Ketobacter sp. MCCC 1A13808: one gene and its partner. The protein of the gene in region 1 interacts with the protein of each later gene in a pairwise test. Links are inferred from orthologs where the notes say so. Each region holds a gene or a part of one and is shown in the gene's direction. Other genes may lie near its edges.

What was found.
Region 2: the proteins of rlmKL (region 1) and typA interact in binary tests that used the Escherichia coli proteins (3 or more experiments, as listed by UniProt). The link is inferred for Ketobacter sp. MCCC 1A13808 from one-to-one orthologs.

What each region holds. Positions count from the first base shown.
Region 1 is NZ_VRKW01000016.1:46,676-49,960, forward strand. The notes cover bases 1-2,959. They hold rlmKL (bifunctional 23S rRNA (guanine(2069)-N(7))-methyltransferase RlmK/23S rRNA (guanine(2445)-N(2))-methyltransferase RlmL), read left to right. Parts: upstream 1-363; coding sequence 364-2,556; downstream 2,557-2,959. Other genes in these bases: rmf (ribosome modulation factor), read right to left, coding at 1-87; FT643_RS20060 (hypothetical protein), read right to left, coding at 2,586-2,959. Also shown: more of FT643_RS20060, read right to left, coding at 2,960-3,285. UniProt on the Escherichia coli protein: Specifically methylates the guanine in position 2445 (m2G2445) and the guanine in position 2069 (m7G2069) of 23S rRNA. Methylation occurs before assembly of 23S rRNA into 50S subunits.
Region 2 is NZ_VRKW01000010.1:104,537-107,822, reverse strand. The notes cover bases 288-3,247. They hold typA (translational GTPase TypA), read left to right. Parts: upstream 288-844; coding sequence 845-2,650; downstream 2,651-3,247. Other genes in these bases: FT643_RS16990 (hypothetical protein), read left to right, coding at 2,822-2,983; FT643_RS17000 (tRNA (5-methylaminomethyl-2-thiouridylate)-methyltransferase), read right to left, coding at 288-669. In the rest of the region: more of FT643_RS17000, read right to left, coding at 1-287. UniProt on the Escherichia coli protein: A 50S ribosomal subunit assembly protein with GTPase and nucleotide-independent chaperone activity, required for 50S subunit assembly at low temperatures, may also play a role in translation.

The sequences.
Region 1 (3,285 bases):
GCAGGAGTCTTTTGAGCGACCGCTCACACCTGCTTGATAGCCACGAGTATAGGCTCTGCTGGATTTATCGCGTTTTTGTCTCTTCATAAACTATCGACCTCGTTTTCCTAGTTATAGGTTTTTGTGAAAATTGAAGCGTGAAGTTTGTGCTTGCATGTCTCCTTGGAGGATGATTGCGGGGAAAAGTTCCGGCGTCCTTTTTTCAAAGGCCGGACTTATATTAGTACCGAAGTTAGACGTGAATGTCGACATAAAATTTGTCATATAAATGACACGCTTGTATTGATTTAAGTAATAGATAAAACCCTGATCAACTCGGGTTGCTTTATAATTCAGAGAGTTAATTAAAGGTGTTAATTCATAATGAATGAGATGGATTGGAATACATCGCGCTTGGTAATCACCTGTGCTGGTGGACTGGAACGTTTTTTATTGGAAGAAATTCAAGGCATTGGCGGTGATGACTACCAATTAGTGGGGAGTGCGGTGGAAGGCCCTGCAGGGCTGAAAAATCTCTATCAGTTTTGTCTTTGGTCCCGTATCGCCTCGCGAATTTTGCTGCCTATTGCGGAGTTTGAATATAAAAACGAGCAGGAATATTACGAAAGCTTGCGTCAGGTGCACTGGCAGATGCATATGGATGTGAAAGACAGCCTTTCCATTTCGGTGTCTAAAGATGCTTCGGTTAACCTGAATACGCAATATATTATGTACAAAACCAAGGATGCAATTGTCGACCATTTTCGTGATTGCGTCGGTGATCGCCCCAATATAGATACTCGCGCCCCCGATCTGCGCATTCATGTTCACTTTGGAAAAAGTAGCGTGCAGGTGTCGCTGGAATTGTCCGGTGAGCCACTGCACCGGCGCGGTTACCGTGTGGCGCAAAACGAAGCGCCGATCAAAGAAACACTGGCTGCTGCGTTGTTAATGAGTGCCGGTTGGCCAAAGTTTGCTGATAATCTAATTGATCCCATGTGTGGCTCCGGTACCTTGCTGATCGAAGCCGCTATGATGAAGGCCGATATTGCGCCTGGATTAATACGAAAAGGGTTTGGCTTTGAGCGTTGGCGTTATCATGATGAAACACTGTGGCAACAAGTCATAAGCGAAGCAGCCGGGCGTGATTTGTCAGAAAAAATTGAATTTTCCATCAAAGGGTACGATGCAGATCAGAATTCGATACAGTCGTCCTTAAATAATATTCGTGCAGCGGGGCTAGATGGTTGCATTCACGTTGAGCGCCGGGAATTAATCAACTTTTCGGTGAACGAAAAGGTGGCTGCGCAGGGCGGTGTAGTGGTAATCAATCCACCTTATGGTGAACGTCTTGATAAAGACACCCAATTGATTTTTCTTTATCGGGCAATGGCTCGTTTGCTGCAGAAGAACTGTATGCACTGGTCAGTTGGTCTGATCAGTAATCAGGTGGAGTTTGTCGATGCATTGCAACTTGAAGATCCAGCGACTTTCAGAGTCTATAACGGTCCGATCCGTTGTGTCATTCGTTCCGGAAAAGTGGTAGAGCGCCCGACACAATATCAACGATTGCCGTTACCAATGCGTCAGATAAATGCGGAAGTCGTCCCTGCGGTTGATATGTTGAACCGGATCAGGAAAAACGTAAAAACCATTTCAAAATGGGTTGAACGCGAGCAAATCGCAGCGTACCGAATCTATAACGCCGATATCCCCGAATACAATCTGGCCATCGATTGGTATAACGGGCACCTGCAGGTGCAGGAGTATGCGCCGCCGAAAACCGTCGATCCTGATAAAGCAGCTCGACGTTTACAAGATGCTATCGATGGCCTGCGACTGTTATTTGATATTTCCTTTTCGCACATCCATGTCAAAAGCCGGCAGCAGCAGAAAGGGCGGCAGCAGTATCAGAAGCTCAGCGATAAGAAGCGAACCTTTCTGATTGAAGAGGAGCGGGCGCTACTGCTGGTGAATCTGGACGATTACCTGGATACGGGGGTGTTTCTGGATCACCGTCCGACCCGTATTGACATCCAAAAGCTGGCTAAAGGTAAACGTTTTCTGAATTTATTTTGCTATACCGGAGCCGGCACCGTTCATGCGGCGCTGGGCGGAGCGAAGAAAACGGTATCGGTGGACATGTCGGCTACTTATCTGAACTGGGCGCGTAATAATTTGTATATTAACGGATGCTCAGAATCGGTTCATGAGTTGATCCAGACGGATTGTCTAAAGTGGTTGAAAACCACTAATGATCAGTTTGATGTCATTTTTCTGGACCCGCCTACCTTTTCTAATTCAAAGCGTATGGACGGTCATTTTGATGTGCAGAAATCCCAGGTTGAATTACTGGATCTGGTGATGAAACGACTTGAGCCCGGCGGCGTAGTGATATTCTCGAACAACTTTAACAAGTTTAAGCTGGAGCCGGAACTGGAGCAGCGCTATGACGTGAAAGATAGGACCAAAGCTAGCCTGCCACCCGATTTTTCCCGTGGTAAACCGGTTCACTTCTGTTGGGAGTTTCGGCATAAAGCGGGAGAGCCGAATGTGAGTCACCGTATCTATAAGTAAATCGAATCTCATCAGATACCGGCTGCAGCTTAATCTTTCGTATCCTGGTCGGTTTCGAGGTCGCTGTTTTGCGAATCTTCGACCAGTTGCGTTAATTCGTCGCCGGGGATTTTACTTTGCAGAGACTTTATTTGCGCGCGTAGTTCACTGATCGATTCGTTTTGTTTGTCAATTATGTTGTTCAGCATCTCGGTGTTGTTTTGCGACTCTGTAGTGGTCGTTTCGGAGGCTTCGTTTTGCAGCTGGCTAGTATGAAAAGATTCATGTAGTAAAAACACAACTTCGCGTAATTTTTCACTGTGTTCCACGTTTTCGCATAGCGCCAGTAATGCTTTATAGAGCTTAAGTTCGAGATCATGACGGGAGTCACTTTCGTCCGTTATTTCCCCGATCATTTCTGACAACGGTTTTAGACTGGCCAGTTGCTCGTCCAGCGCGTGTTTTTGTTTTGATAAGGTTTCGATAATAGCGTTTTTGGTGTTGATTTCTTCGGCATGAACTTCACTGAGAAGTGTGCGGGCTGCGTCCAGGCGGGCTTCAATACCTTCACTTAATTGAATGGCGAACGTGTTGTAGCTTTTGATTTTTTCCCGCCACGGAGGGTTTGTACTGGCTGCATATTCCTGCAAAAGCGATAACTCACCCTGTAGCGCGGCGTAGCGAATTGATATGGCCATATCTTCAGGCTTGTAATCAGCCTGGAACGCGATGGTTTCTGTACTGCAGTGG
Region 2 (3,286 bases), on another replicon or contig:
ACTTTCATCCGTCAGGAAGCAGCAGCCACCGGCCGGTTGGGCGAAATCATCCAGGCCGTACTGTTTTGCCAGGGCGATCTGCGGCTTGCGGTTGCGGCCGCTAAAATCGTGTAACTGTTCACGATCGATCCAGCCTTCACGCTCCGGCAGGGTGGGAGGCAGCAATTTGGCGCTGAGGGGGCGCAACAGGCGGTCATCGGCACCGGACTCGCGGGCAATCAGGGGCATGGTCTCTTTACGTTGAGATTTGGGGCGCTGACCAATCACCTCGCCGGTGATAATAAAGTCAAAACCGCCTTCGTCTGCCAGTTCACGGGCCTTGTTCAGCATGGCGTTGGCTTGTTCCACCATGAAGATTTTGCAATCCAGGCAAGGGTTAAGGTTGGCGCCGTAGCCGTATTGTGGGTTGAGCACGATATCTTTATATTCTTTTGATATATCAACAATATTCATTTTAATGCCGAGCTGCTCAGCGACCCATAAGGAATTATTGCGTTTCTCTTTATCCTTGTCTTTTTTACGGATGGCATGAGTATGACCTTCCACACAGAATCCGGTATAGAAATTAACGCCTTCTACTTTAATGCCTTGATTCTGAATCGTTTTTACCGCCAGCATGGAGTCCAGTCCGCCGGATATCAAGGCAATTGCTTTGCGTTGAATAGCCATATTGTTCACTTGCTCGCTTTTTGGACATGCCAAAGTTGAAATTCAAAGGGCGCGAATTATACAGGATAAAATCCGCTTATTGTGCAAAAAATGTAAATCCTGCTGCCCAGTTGTCAATGGTTTCAGGTATACTCCCGCGCCTTGATGTACTGTATTGGGCCGAGGCCGTAAATTTGTGATCGAAAAAATCCGTAATATCGCCATTATCGCGCACGTTGACCATGGTAAAACAACTCTGGTGGACAAGCTGTTACAACAATCCGGCACCTTAGGTCGTAAAGACGAAGGTGAGCGAGTGATGGACTCCAATGATCTTGAGAAAGAACGCGGGATCACAATCCTGGCCAAAAATACCGCAATCGAGTGGAATGACTACCATATCAATATAGTAGATACCCCCGGACACGCCGACTTCGGTGGAGAAGTTGAGCGCGTTATGTCCATGGTGGACTCTGTACTGCTGTTGGTTGACGCCGTTGATGGCCCCATGCCGCAAACTCGTTTTGTTACTCAGAAGGCATTTGCCCAGGGCCTCAATCCCATTGTTGTAATTAATAAGATCGACCGGCCCGGGGCTCGTCCTGACTGGGTGATGGATCAGGTGTTTGACTTGTTTGACCGTTTGGGTGCGACCGACGAGCAGTTGGATTTTCCGGTTATCTATGCGTCTGCGTTGAACGGCATTGCCGGGATGGATGCAGATGATATGGCCGAAGACATGACCCCATTGTTTCAGGCAGTAATCGATAAGGTGTCGCCGCCGGAAGTGGATTCTGACGGGCCTTTCCAGATGCAGATCAGTTCCCTGGATTATTCCAGCTTTCTGGGAGTTATCGGTATCGGCCGGGTTAAACGTGGCAAAATCAAAGCCGGCTCCCCGGTCAAGATTGTGGATCGCGAAGGTAAGACTCGTAACGGCAAGATTCTTAAGATCATGGGTCATCACGGTCTGGACCGGATCGATGTGCCCGATGCCGAGGCTGGTGACATCATCTGTATCACCGGTATTGATGAACTATTTATATCGGACACGGTGTGTTCGCCGGAACTGGTTGAAGCATTGCCGCCCCTGACCGTGGACGAGCCGACCGTTAGCATGATCTTCCAGGTCAATACCTCTCCTTTTGCAGGCAAAGAAGGCAAGTTCGTGACCTCGCGTAATATCCGTGAGCGTCTGGAAAAGGAGTTGATTCACAACGTGGCCTTGCGGGTGGAAGACACCGAAAGTCCGGACCGTTTTCGGGTTTCTGGCCGAGGAGAACTGCATTTGTCGGTGTTGATCGAGAATATGCGTCGGGAAGGCTTTGAGCTGGCAGTGGGATCTCCTGAGGTCATCCTGAAAGAAGCGGATGGTAAGACGCAAGAGCCTTATGAGCAGCTGATGATTGATATCGAAGAGCAGCACCAGGGTTCCATTATGGAGCAACTGGGTTTGCGTAAAGCTGAAATGGCGGACATGGTGCCCGACGGCAAAGGTCGCGTGCGTATGGACTTTATCGCGCCTTCCCGCGGTCTTATCGGTTTCCGTTCCGAGTTCCTGACCATGACGTCCGGTACCGGCATTATGAATTCCACGTTCTCTCACTATGGCGAGTTGAAAGAAGGCGACGTCAGCAAACGTCAGAACGGTGTTTTGATTTCCATGATCACCGGTAAGACGTTGGGTTATGCTCTGTTCAATCTGCAGGATCGGGGTCGCCTTATGATTGACCCTAACGTTGAAGTGTACGAGGGCCAGGTCATCGGCATTCACTCGCGTGGCAACGACCTGGTAATCAACCCGACCAAGGCCAAGCAGCTGACCAACATCCGGGCTGCGGGCACTGACGAGAACATCGTGCTTACCCCACCGATTCGTTATTCGCTGGAACAGGCGTTGGACTTTATTGACAAGGACGAACTGGTCGAAGTAACCCCCAGCTCCATCCGCATCCGTAAAAAGTTGCTGAAGGAGAATGAGCGTAAGCGCGCTCCTAAGTAAAACGTCCCTTTAAAATACCCGCTTGATAAAAAGCTCAGGCCACCGCATTCGGTGCCTGAGTTTTTTTTTGCCTGCGTCTTTTGTCGGTGGGGAAGAAAAGGTCAATCTGGCTATTTTCAAATTTGCTATGCCTCTCAGTTACCGAGTGAACGACCGTTTGAACATATTAATGTGTCTAATCTTAATTCTGTGAGCACCACCGGAATACACTCGTGCCTTATTCCACCACCCGCGGATAAACAGAGTTCGTTCTTTATTGCCTATGGCACCAATGTGGATAAGTGGGTACCGGACTTCGGTATGAATTACGCGGAAGTGGAAATTAAAATCTAGCAGCCCTATGACGGCGATGGAAATCCGACTGCTCCCGATTGCAAGCGGTGGGTGCTGCGCTCATCGACTTGTCGGCGAATTATCAATATTGATGCGCGCCGGTTTGTGCAAGTTAGTCGAAATCCGGGATGCGATATATTGAAATAGAGTGATTTTCTTTTCTGCTTTCTAAAAAAGGTGTCAATTTTTTTATTTGGTCAGGATCAACAGGATTCAAGCGCTTTATCCGCTTATATAAGAAAAAGCGATTTTTCTTTGTCTGATGCTTGTCTCTATTGTGATCCTAAGCTAATAGCCGTGTTC